2 regions of the Velazquezella soli genome follow, and region 2 is predicted to be linked to the other one. Evidence: predicted binding sites of a transcription regulator. Region 2 holds the regulator's gene; the other holds the start of a gene.
What was found. Region 2 encodes PhoB, which activates phosphate uptake and scavenging genes when phosphate is short. Its sites were predicted from a motif close to TGTCATNNANCTGTCAT; they were not measured.

Region 1 (6,208 bases), 2.7 Mb from region 2:
AGGTTAGCGGCAGCACGACGGGTGCATGGTGGGATCTGAGCGCGTTCGCTCAGGCGGCGGTTCGGCCGGAAGCATCGGTCGACCAAATTCAGAAGGCGCTTGCCGGCCTGCGGAACGACGATACGTTCCTGAGGCGCAATTCCCGCGACTTTCTGGTCTCTGCCGGAGTTGTCGCAGTGCCCATGATGCTGTCTGCGCTGCACGCATCGCCGGACGATTACCGCGTCAAGCTCGGCGTGGTCTATGCCCTGGCAGAAATGATCCGCTCCGACCCCAATCTGGCGTCGTCTCTGTCGCAAAAGTTGGCCGCTGAGGATTTTCCGTTGCTGATCCAGGCGGCCGCAGATCCGGACAAGACCATTCGCTACCAGGCAGCAGATTTTCTGTACCGCCTGCAGGATCCGCGGGCCGTGGAGCTGAGCGTAAACGCTGCCAAGGATACGACAGATCAGGGTGTGGCCAATAACCAGATCCTGATCCTGCGGCAGTCGGGGAGCAATCTTTCCTCGTCGCAAAAGAGCGACATCGTCCGTCAGCTCAATGATCCTTCGACGAACTTGAACAGAAGCTTGAAAGCGCCATCATCGCTTAACGACGTCCTGAAATGGTAGATCCGGGCGATACCTGAGCTTTAATACGTCCAGGTTCGAAGTGTCATGGAGTCGAAAAGGGTACCTGCCGATGCAGATACCCTTTTCGGTTTCGTCGTGGTGATGTCCGGGCTCTAGAGGCCTGCCGATTACCGCCTCACTGCTTTACTTCGCGTTGAGGAACTCGGCGGCTTCGATCAGGCTGAACTCGTTGTCGTCAGCCTTGTTGACGGCGCGACCGGCCGAGAAGGGCAGGTTGTTGTCATTGCCGATGATCAGGTGTGTCGCGTCGATCTGGTCGACATTCTCGATCGTCACGAACGGCATGTCGTAGATGCCGTCCTTCGAGCCAGCCTTCTTCTTGTTGTCGGGGTCCTTGATGTTCAGAAGGTCGATATAGCCGATCTTGCGGACGGCCGCGCCGACATTGGCGTCGGTCATCTCGATCTTGTAGACGCGCTTCAGTTCGGCCGGTGCATCGAAGCAATCCGGCTTCGGCTGCTTCGGATCGGCGCAGGCCTTGTCCTTAGAGCCGGCGCCGTTGTCGCGTTCAATGACGAGGGCGGTGGTGGCGTCCAGCATGTTGAAATCGCCGATCGCGACACCCTTTTCAGACAGCGGATAGAGCCAGGAACGGCCGGTCCAGCTTTTCGAAGCGATGTCGAATTCGATGACGCGCAGCGCGGAGCGCCCATCGACCTGTTCGACCTTGCCGTCGTCGAGGAAGATCGGGCCTTCCAGCAGGCCGTAAAGCTTTTGCCCATCCTTCGACATTGCCATGCCTTCATAGCCACCCGAACGCTTCAGGTTGAAGACCGGCATCTTGGCGGCGGGGTTGGCAGGCATCGAAAGGGTCGGGTTGTCAGGCGAGGTCACCTTCTTGCCGTCAACGGTGGTGGCAACGACGTCAGTCAGCTGGCCGAGCATGTCGACCTTGATGAGGTAAGGCCCGAATTCCTCGCCGAGCCAAAAACCGTCTGCGACGGGCTGGATCGATTCGATGTCGAAATCGGCGCCGGTCAGGTAGCGCTTGTCGCTGCCTTCCATGGCGATCGGGAAGGGGGCAATCTTGTTGGGGTCCGACAGGAAGATGTTCTTGACGACATCGACCTTGTTGGTCGCCCAGTCGAACTTCACCTGATGCAGGAACAGCATCGCATCGGAGGAATTGGCCTTGGAGCCGAAGCCGTTGTCGGACAGCGTCCAGAACGTGCCGTCTGCCATGGCCTTGATCCCGGAAAAGCCCTGGATCGGCTGACCGTTGAACGGCAGCTTGACGTCGGTGACGCGGACACCGTCCTTGCCGTCGACCGAGCCAAGCTTTTCCGTACGCTTGCGGTCAGGCGTCGTGAACTTGCCCGAGGTCTTGAGAAATTCAGGAACGTCGGATGGGGATGCGGTTACCGTGTTGGCCGGCAGGATCGCCTGGCCTGTGAGCTTCGCCGGAAATTCGCGGTCGTCGGCCAATGCCGTGCCGGCGAGGAGGGCACTTACGAAGACGGAGGCTAAAAAGGTCTTGGTCATCAAATCACCTGTTCGATTGAGAAGAACACGCGACGTCGATAGGCGGCACGCATGACGGTGAGGTGATGATCGCTTGACGCTTGGATGAAGGTTTTACGTCTGTTTCTTGACACGCTAAAGCACCCATCAGCAGCATCGCTGAGCAGGGCAGAAACGCCGGAAATGTCTGGGATTTAAACGAAAAAGGGATCGCCCTCCGATCTCCGGTGGCCGATCCCTTAGATGCTGCAAGACGGTGAGGGCGAGCCTTACAGCTCGACCGCCTCGACCTTCTTGTTGACGAAGCGGAGCGCGACGCCGCCTTCGATCAGCTTCAACGCAATTTCTCCGAACAGTTCGCGACGCCAGCCGGAAAGGGCGGCTACTTCGGCCAACTCGCCTTCGGCGGCGATCTTTTCCAGATCGTCGGTATTGGCGAGCACCTTGGCGGCAACGCCCTGCTTGTCGGAGATGAGCTTCAGCAGAACCTTCAAGAGTTCGACGGCAGCGCCTGTGCCTTCCGGCAGGTGCACATGCTTTGGCGCATGGGGCATCTCGGTCTTCGGCAGCGCCAGCGCCGTATTGACAGCCTCGACGATTGCAGCGCCTGAGGACGAGCGCTCCCAGCCTTTCGGCACAGTGCGCAGACGTCCGAGCGCTTCGGTATCTTTCGGCTGCTGCTGGGCGATCTCATAGATCGCGTCGTCCTTCAGCACGCGTGAGCGCGGTACGTTGCGGCTGCGCGCCTCACGTTCGCGCCATGCGGCGACGAATTTCAGGATTGCCAACTCGCTCGGCTTCCGCAGACGCGACTTCAGACGAAGCCAGGCATCGTCGGGATGCAGGTCATAGGTCGACGCGCTCTCGAGAACCGCCATTTCCTCCGTCAGCCAGAGGGCACGTCCTTCGCGTTCCAGCTGTTCCTTCAGGAACAGATAGACGTCGCGCAGATGGGTAACGTCGGCCAGCGCATAGTCGAGCTGCTTTTCAGACAGCGGCCGGCGGCTCCAGTCGGTAAAGCGCGACGACTTGTCGATCTGCACGCCCTTGATGCGGTTGACCAGCTGGTCGTAGGAGACGCTGTCGCCGAAGCCGCAGACCATGGCCGCAACCTGCGTGTCGAAGATCGGATGCGGGACAAGATTGCCGAGATGGTGGATGATCTCGATATCCTGGCGCGCGGCGTGAAACACCTTGGTGACCGCCGTATTCGCCATCAGCTCGAAGAAGGGCTTGAGGTCGAGCCCTTTTGCCAGCGGATCGACGAGCACTTCGACTGTCGGGCTCGCCATCTGGATCAGGCAGAGTTCCGGCCAGAAGGTCGTCTCTCTCAAGAACTCCGTATCGATGGTGATGAAGTCTGACTGAGCCAGCTTTTCGCAGGCTTCCTGAAGGGCAATTGTTGTTTCGATCATCGTCTCATTCACGTGCAGGTGGTCAACCTTCCTTTCCCTTCCCGCCGCAGATGTCAAGACAAACGGCCAGCCTTTCCCGGCAGCGGGCGGCTATTTCCTGTTGTTGCCGTCAGCGTCCCTGTCCTTGTCGCCACCCCGGTCCGCCGGGTCGGCAAGCCGGTTGAAATAGGCCGACGTGCGCAGAAGCGACCGGAAGCGCGAGTTGCGCTGCTGCGGCGGCACGGGTGCCCGCACCTGCATCCGGCGCAGCGTGTAGATCGCGAACCCGGCGAAGATGAACGACGTGTAGAGGAAGAATGCGCGCGGGCCGTAGAATTCCAGAAGCGCTGCCGCAAGCAGCGGCCCGAACGTGGCGCCGACCGACCAGAAGAACAGCAAGCCTGCCGCGATCACCGCGTGCTCGCCTGGTTTCGCGTGGTCGTTGCCATGGGCCGAGCAGAGCGAATAGAGCGGCATCGAAAAGGCGCCGAACAAAAAGACGCTGATGATATTGGCCGTCTCGTTGCTGCCCGCGCCGAACGACAGATAGGCGCCGGTGATGACAGACCCGATCGTCGTCCACAGGATGACGCGCCGCCGGTCGAGCTTGTCCGAATAGACGCCGAGCGGATATTGCAGTACCACGCCGCCGATGATGCCGGCACTCATGAAGGTCGCGATCGACGTGATACTCATGCCGATCTCCTTGGCGTAGATCGGCCCGATATTGCGAAAGGCCGCCATCGACAGGCCGACCGCCACGACGCCCACCACAGCGAGCGGCGAAATGCGCCATACGGTTCTCAGATCAAAGGAAATCGAGGCCGGTGGCGTCGGCCCCGACTTGTCGGCGATGGATATCGGCACAAGCGACAGGGTGAGCGCGATGGCGATGATGTTGAAGATGACAGGTCCGTCGATGCCGAAGGTCGGGATCAGGTATTGCGCGATCGTGACCGAGCCGAGATCGACGAAACGGTAGATCGACAGCGTCCGCGCGCGGTTCTCGTTGGTCACTTGCGAGTTGATCCAGCTCTCGACGGTGGCAAACAGGCTGGCGATGGTGATGCCGATCAGGAAGCGCATGGCGAACCAGAAGACGGGATCGATGACCATCGATAGGGCGATCGAGGCGGACGCAGCGATCGCCGCCATGGCCGCAAAGGTGCGGATATGGCCGATCGAGCGCAGCAGCCGCGCCACATAGATGCAGCCGATCGCAAAGCCGACACTGTAGCCGGCACCGATCAAGCCGATGACTGACGGCGAAAAACCCTCGGCCGAACCGCGCAGCGCGATATAGGTGCCCTGGAGCCCGTTGCCGCCGATCAGGATCCCTGCGGTGATCAGAAGCGGTATCAGCGGGCGGATCTGGTTCATCGGATGCTTTCGGGCATGGTCGGCAGGCGCAGAGACTCAGCCAGCGCGCTGGCCGTATCGACCCATTCTGGTTATGACATCCTCCTATGCAACTCTAGCCGTAAAAGCAGGGGAAAGGGCTCGAGCGCCGCGGGAGACTGTGACAAGTCTTGACAAAGCAGGCCCACCATGCGCTTTTCCGGCCGATTTTCATGGGTTCGTACGGCTGTGCTTCGCGCGCCGATGAAGCCGCTTTCAGCATCAGTCCAGGATAAAAGACAATGCATCGTTACCGCAGCCACACCTGTGCAGCCCTCCGCAAGTCGGACGTCGGCTCCAATGTCCGTATCTCCGGCTGGGTTCATCGCGTCCGTGACCATGGCGGCGTTCTGTTCATCGACCTTCGCGACCATTATGGCATGACCCAGGTCGTTGCCGACCCGGACAGCCCGGCCTTCAAGTCGGCCGAAGTCGTGCGTGGCGAATGGGTCATCCGCATCGACGGCACCGTCAAGGCGCGTTCCGACGAGACCGTCAACAAGACCATGGCGACTGGCGAGATCGAACTCTACGCCCAGGAGATCGAAGTTCTCTCCGCTGCCAAGGAACTGCCGCTGCCGGTGTTCGGCGAGCCTGAATATCCGGAAGACGTGCGCCTCAAGTACCGCTTTCTCGATCTTCGCCGCGAAACGCTGCACAAGAACATCGTCAAGCGCACGCAGATCATTGCTGCCATGCGCCGCGAAATGGCTACCTGTGGCTTTACCGAATATTCGACACCGATCCTGACCGCATCGTCGCCCGAAGGCGCGCGCGACTTCCTGGTTCCAAGCCGTATCCATCCCGGCAAGTTCTTCGCGCTGCCGCAGGCGCCGCAGCAGTACAAGCAGCTGATGATGGTGGCGGGCTTTGACCGCTACTTCCAGATCGCACCGTGTTTCCGCGACGAAGACCCGCGTGCCGACCGCCTGCCAGGCGAATTCTACCAGCTCGACCTGGAAATGAGCTTCGTTACCCAGGAAGAAGTCTGGGAGACGATGGAGCCGGTCATGCGCGGCATCTTCGAAGAGTTTGCCGAAGGCAAGCCGGTTACCAAGGAGTTTCCGCGGATTCCTTACGACGTCGCGCTGCGCAAATACGGCTCCGACAAGCCGGACCTGCGCAACCCGATCGAGATGGAAGCCGTCACCGAGCATTTCGCCGGCTCCGGCTTCAAGGTGTTCGCAAACATGATCGCGTCCAACCCGAAGGTCGAAGTCTGGGCGATCCCGGCCAAGACCGGCGGTTCGAGAGCGTTCTGCGACCGTATGAACGCCTGGGCGCAGGGCCAGGGCCAGCCGGGTCTCGGCTACATCTTCTGGA
Region 2 (6,208 bases):
TCGTTTCCGATCCTGAGATCATCGGCACGACCCAGACGGTTTCGCTCCTGGCGGCCGGCGATATCGACAGCGCCGTGAAAGGCCAGATCAATCTCGACGTGGCGGAAACCAGCCGCAAGGTGTCCGACCAGCAGGTCGGATGGATGAAGCAGCTGACCGACAGCGGTGCGCTCGCCAAGGAATTCAACACCGGCATTTTCTTCAACGGCGCGTCCAGCCGTCCGGAAGCAGCCGGCGTCGGCGTCGCCCTGATCGGCTCCTTCTATATGATGCTGATCGTGCTCGTCCTGTCCCTGCCGATCGGCGTCGCAGCCTCGATCTATCTTGAAGAGTTTGCCCCGAAGAACCGGTTCACGGACCTGATCGAGGTCAACATCAACAATCTCGCAGCGGTCCCGTCGATCGTCTACGGTCTGTTGGGTCTCGCGGTCTTCATCAACTTCATGGGCCTGCCGCGCTCGGCCTCGCTGGTCGGCGGCCTGGTGCTGACGCTGATGACGCTTCCGACCATTATCATCGCCACCCGCGCGGCACTGAAAGCAGTGCCACCGTCGATCCGTGCTGCAGCGCTCGGGCTCGGTGCCTCGAAGATGCAGACCATCTTCCACCATGTCCTGCCGCTTGCCATGCCCGGTATCCTGACCGGTACGATCATCGGCCTCGCGCACGCCCTTGGCGAAACCGCGCCGCTCCTCTTGATCGGCATGGTCGCCTTCGTGGCGAACTATCCGACCACGCCGATGGATCCGTCGACAGCGCTGCCGGTACAGATCTACATGTGGGCTAACGAGGCGGAACGCGCCTTCGTTGAACGAACCTCGGGAGCGATCATGATCCTGCTCCTGTTCCTGATCTTGATGAATGTTGGCGCAATTCTCTTGCGACGCCGCTTCGAACGGCGTTGGTAGAGGAAGGGGGAAGCAATGAACATGATGTCAGAAGCTGCAGTTGAGAAGGCGCTGGACAAGAAAATGAACGACGTTGCATATAAGATGATCGGCAAGGATGTCTCCGTTTATTACGGTGACAAGCGCGCTCTTTATGACGTGAACCTGAATGTCCGCCAAAATACCGTCACTGCTTTGATCGGTCCGTCCGGCTGCGGCAAGTCCACCTTCCTGCGCACGATGAACCGCATGAACGACACGATCGAGGGTTGCCGCGTCACCGGCAAGATCACGCTCGACGGCGACGATATCTACGACAAGGAAATCGACGTTGTGGAGCTGCGTGCCCGGGTCGGCATGGTGTTCCAGAAGCCGAACCCGTTCCCGAAGTCGATCTACGAGAACATTGCCTACGGTCCCCGCATCCACGGCCTTGCCCGCGGCAAGACGGAAATGGACGCGATCGTCGAGGCAAGCCTGCAGCGCGCCGGCCTCTGGGCAGAAGTCAAGGATCGCCTGCATGAAGGCGGTACCGGCCTTTCCGGCGGTCAGCAGCAGCGCCTGTGCATCGCCCGTGCGATCGCCGTTTCGCCTGAAGTCATTCTGATGGACGAGCCGTGCTCGGCACTCGACCCCATCGCCACGGCCAAGGTCGAGGAACTGATCCACGAACTGCGCGCCAACTACACGATCGTGATCGTCACCCACTCGATGCAGCAGGCGGCCCGCGTTTCGCAGCGCACGGCGATGTTCCATCTCGGCCACCTGGTCGAGGAAAACGATACCGACAAGATGTTCACCAATCCGGATGACCAGCGCACCCAGGATTACATCATGGGCCGCTTCGGCTGATGCGGGCGCAGAGCCCGTCAGCCGCAACTGCAGACATCAAGGATCAGACACATGGTTTCGACCCATATTCTCTCGGCCTATGACGAGGAACTGAAATACCTGAACCGCCGGATCTCCGAAATGGGCGGCCTGGCGGAGCAGATGTGCGGTGATGCCGTGCGTGCGCTCGTCAACTCCGACTCCGCACTGGCCCAGAAGGTCATCTCGGACGACGTCATTCTCGACCATGCCGAGCGCGATATCCAGGACAAGGCGATCGTCACCATCGCCAAGCGTCAGCCGATGGCGGCCGACCTTCGCGAGATCATCGGCACGCTGCGCATTGCAGCTGACCTGGAACGCGTCGGCGACCTTGGTAAGAACACCGCCAAGCGCGTGCTCGCCGTGCAGGGAACAGGCGTCCCGCGCAAGCTCGCCCGTGGTCTGGAGCATCTTTCCGAACTGGCGCTGGTGCAGCTCAAGGACGTTCTTGATGTCTTCGCCAACCGCTCCGCGGAAAAAGCCGAAATCATCCGCCAGCGCGATGAAGAGATTGACGCGATGTACACCTCGCTGTTCCGCGAACTCCTCACCTACATGATGGAGGATCCGCGCAACATCACCACGTGCACCCATCTCCTGTTCTGCGCCAAGAACATCGAGCGCATCGGCGACCACGCGACGAATATCGCCGAGACCATCTACTACATCGCGACCGGCGCACAGCCGGAGGGCGAACGTCCGAAGGACGATACGTCCAACATGCTCGGCTCCGCCGGGACATGATGCAGCTCTCCCGAAATCGCCTGCCGGTTTCGGGACGATAACTGCCAAAACCAATGACCTGAAGCAGCGCGAGCGGATCTGGCGGATCTAAGTGCGGTTCGGGACGAGTGACGGAGCAAGTCGGAATGCAGCCGAAGATCGCAGTCGTGGAAGACGAAGAGGCCCTCAGCGTCCTCCTTCGGTATAACCTGGAGGCCGAGGGTTACGAGGTCGATACCGTGCTTCGCGGTGACGAAGCGGAAATCAGGCTTCAGGAGCGCGTTCCGGATCTTCTCATTCTCGACTGGATGCTGCCGGGCGTTTCAGGCATCGAACTCTGCCGTCGCCTGCGTATGCGGCCGGAGACGGAACGCCTGCCGATCATCATGCTGACGGCGCGCGGCGAAGAAAGCGAGCGCGTTCGCGGGCTTGCCACCGGCGCAGACGACTATGTGGTCAAGCCTTTCTCGACGCCGGAACTGATGGCCCGCGTCAAGGCGATGCTGCGCCGTGCCCGACCGGAGGTCCTTTCGAGCGTCCTCAAATGCGGCGATATCGAACTCGATCGCGAAACCCATCGCGTTCACCGCAAGAGCCGCGAAGTTCGCCTCGGGCCGACAGAGTTTAGACTTCTGGAATTCCTGATGGCCTCACCCAGCCGCGTCTTTTCGCGCTCGCAGCTGCTCGACGGCGTCTGGGGTCATGACATCTATGTCGACGAACGCACCGTCGACGTGCATGTGGGGCGCCTGCGGAAGGCACTCAACTTCTCCAACATGCAGGATGTCATCCGCACGGTCCGCGGTGCCGGTTACTCAATGGAAGCCTGAGCACCGCGTCTCCTAGCCGGCAGCGTCATGGCAATCACGCCGGTCACGACGCAGGCGAGACCGAGCCAGGCTGTCGAGGCAAGCGTTTCGCCGAGAAACACGACGCCGATGCCAACGCCGATCGGCACCCGCAGATAGGCCTGCGCCGTCGTGCCGACGGAGCCCAGCGTCTGCACCAGCCGGAAATAGATGACGAAGGCGAGCGCCGTCGAAAATACCGCGAGCGCCAACAGGGCGAGCATCGAATCGGTGCTGGGCGTCAGCGTCCAGGGTCTGTCGACCACGAGGCTCACGGGAATGAGGATGGCCGCCCCTGCGATCAGCGATCCCGCGGCGGGCATCATCGGGTCCAATCCCTTAAAATTCTTCCCGAAGATGGCAGCCGCCGCATAGCAGATCGTCGCGGTCACGATGGCGAGTTGAGCCCAGAGGTTCTCGCCCGACCCGGCAAGCGCCTCCATGCCGACGATCAGGCATATGCCGACAATGCCTGCCGCAACTCCGAACAGCTTGGCCGCAGAGACGCTTTCATGGCGCGTGATCAGCGCCGTCAGCAGAAACGCGAAGATCGGCGTCGTTGAACTCAAAATGGTGGCAAGGCCCGCATCGGTCGTCTGTTCGGCCCAGGCAATCAGGGTGAAGGGGACAGCGCTGTTCAGGCAGGCCTGAACCGTGAAGAGCGTCCAGGTCTGCCGGTCCCTCGGCAGTTTCAAGCCGCGCAGGTGCAGTGCCGCAACGAGAATGAGACCGGCGACCAGCGTCCTGACGGCGATAAAGGTGATGGGCGAGATCGTCTCCACACCGACCTTGATCAGCGTGTAGGACGCGCCCCAAAGCGTCGCGAGCGTGAGGAGCAGCAACAGATCCGTTGCCATGCTTGTTTTGGTGTCCGCCATTCCAGTTCCTATCCCCATCCATGCAATCTCCGCCCGTCTTAGCGGAGAGAGGAAAAGAAATGCTTCGACGACGGCCGAACCGTTGACCGCTGACGGCAAAGTTTTCCGGTGCTAGAACTGGATCATGCCCAATATGGTTTCAGGAAACACGATTGCGGAAGTTGCAAGCCTGATCGGCGATGCTGCACGCGCCAACATGCTGTCCGCGCTGATGGGCGGACAGGCGCTGACGGCGGGCGAACTGGCACGCCACGCCGGCGTCACCGCGCAGACCACCAGCGGCCATCGCGGCAAACTGGCGCAGGTTCGCCTGATCGAGGTCGAGAAGCAGGGCAGGCACCGCTATTACCGACTTGCCTCTCCGGAAGTCGCGCACGCGATCCACGCGTTGATGGCAGTCGCCGCGGATGGGCCGAAGCGCCATCATCCTGTCGGCCCGAAAGACGAAGCGTTACGGCTTGCCCGCACCTGTTACGATCACATGGCCGGCCGTCTCGCCATCGCGCTCGCCGATGCCCTAACAGGAAGCGGCTACATGCTGCTCGGCGATGGAGCCGGCCTGATCACCGACGAGGGCAGACGGTTCTTTTGTGATTTCGGGATCGATCTCGAACAGCTGACCCGTTCGAAACGCCCGCTCTGCCGGACATGCCTCGATTGGAGCGAGCGACGGCCGCATCTGGCGGGACAAATGGGTGCGGCGCTGCTGGACCGCGCTCTTGGCGTCGGCTGGATCGGCCGCCGAGAGGAAACCCGGGCTCTGCGGATCACGCGCGCCGGAGAGATCGGGTTTGCCGAGACATTCAGGCTTCCATCGGACTGGCGTATTGCACCGTCCGAAACTCTGATGGTCAGGCGGCTTCCTGGGTCTTCCATTCCGGCAGCGGGAACAGCTTGTCGTAGCCAAGATTGAAGAGATAGGCATAGACCACGTAGAACAGCGCGATCGCGATATCCATTGTCAGCGCATGGAGAAGGGTAATCTGCAGATACCACGCGATAAACGGCATCAGCACGACCAGCAGACCGATTTCGAACAGCACCGCATGAGCAATGCGCAAGGCAGGCGTCTTTAGCGTCGTACCCCGTCGCGCCTGCAGAAAGCGGTCGAAACCCAGATTGTAGAGGTAGTTCCAGCCGGTCGCGACCGTCGCAGACACGACGCCGACAATGCCCATATGTTCGACCGGCATGTCGAAGACGAAGGCGCCGAGTGGCACCATCATCAGAAGCCCGATGATTTCAAAGCTGATAGCGTGGCGAATACGGTCTCTTATCGAGCGCATGATCTTCCCCTTTAGGTCAGGTTCATGCCGGGTCGTCCCGGCGTTATGCCCATTCAGGGGGAGGTCGTCCTCTCTCGAGGCCGAAATAGGAGCCCAGGGAGTGCGAGGCAAGTTTTTTCAGCGCAAGTCAGCCATGCCGAAAACGCAAAAGGCGGGCCAGAGCCCGCCTTCGATCTTGTTTCCGTAGCCGCCTGACTTAAGACGCGCGGGCAGCCGGACGACGGCGCTCGTGCACGGGCTGGTAGGCAAGCTTCGCGTGATATTTGCAATAGGGCGACGCATCCTGCGCATCGCAACCGCAGAAATGGAAGTCGTCCGTCAGCGGATCGCCGACCGGCCACTTGCATGTGCGCTCGGTGAGATCCGTCAGCGACAGACGGCGCGAGATCGGCACGACGACGCTGCCGGAAGCGGTGTATTTCACCGGTTCGGCGACGTTGACGTCCTGATCTTCCTTGAGGGCGTTTGCACCCACCGTCCGTGCTGCGGGACGGGCTGTGTCGCGTCCGGCAAAGCTCGGCGCGCGCGGAGCTGCGGGCGCTGGGCGCTTGGATGCCGGGCGATTGGCCGACGCCGAACCGCCTGCTTTGGCGCGACCCGGAAGGTTGAGACGGTGCACTTTGCCGATCACGGCATTGCGGCTTACGCCTCCAAGTTGGGCTGCAATCTGGCTGGCGCTGAGACCTTCCGACCATAGTTTTTTAAGTCGCTCG

Region 1: the regulator PhoB is predicted to act here: its motif matches at 2,188-2,204, upstream of AC0JZ8_RS16820 (esterase-like activity of phytase family protein).

The regions. Positions count from the first base shown of each region.
Region 1 covers NZ_CDRNXF010000004.1:2,728,443-2,734,650, reverse strand. Annotated here, with positions in the region: gene AC0JZ8_RS16825 (HEAT repeat domain-containing protein) at 1-611, shown strand, start outside; gene AC0JZ8_RS16820 (esterase-like activity of phytase family protein) at 756-2,114, opposite strand; gene rnd (ribonuclease D) at 2,363-3,508, opposite strand; gene AC0JZ8_RS16810 (MFS transporter) at 3,599-4,867, opposite strand; gene aspS (aspartate--tRNA ligase) at 5,128-6,208, shown strand, end outside.
Region 2 covers NZ_CDRNXF010000004.1:6,985-13,192, reverse strand. Annotated here, with positions in the region: gene pstA (phosphate ABC transporter permease PstA) at 1-908, shown strand, start outside; gene pstB (phosphate ABC transporter ATP-binding protein PstB) at 924-1,739, shown strand; gene phoU (phosphate signaling complex protein PhoU) at 1,791-2,504, shown strand; gene phoB (phosphate regulon transcriptional regulator PhoB) at 2,630-3,313, shown strand; gene AC0JZ8_RS03630 (DMT family transporter) at 3,295-4,209, opposite strand; gene AC0JZ8_RS03625 (ArsR/SmtB family transcription factor) at 4,334-5,122, shown strand; gene AC0JZ8_RS03620 (PACE efflux transporter) at 5,061-5,495, opposite strand; gene AC0JZ8_RS03615 (GcrA family cell cycle regulator) at 5,692-6,208, opposite strand, start outside.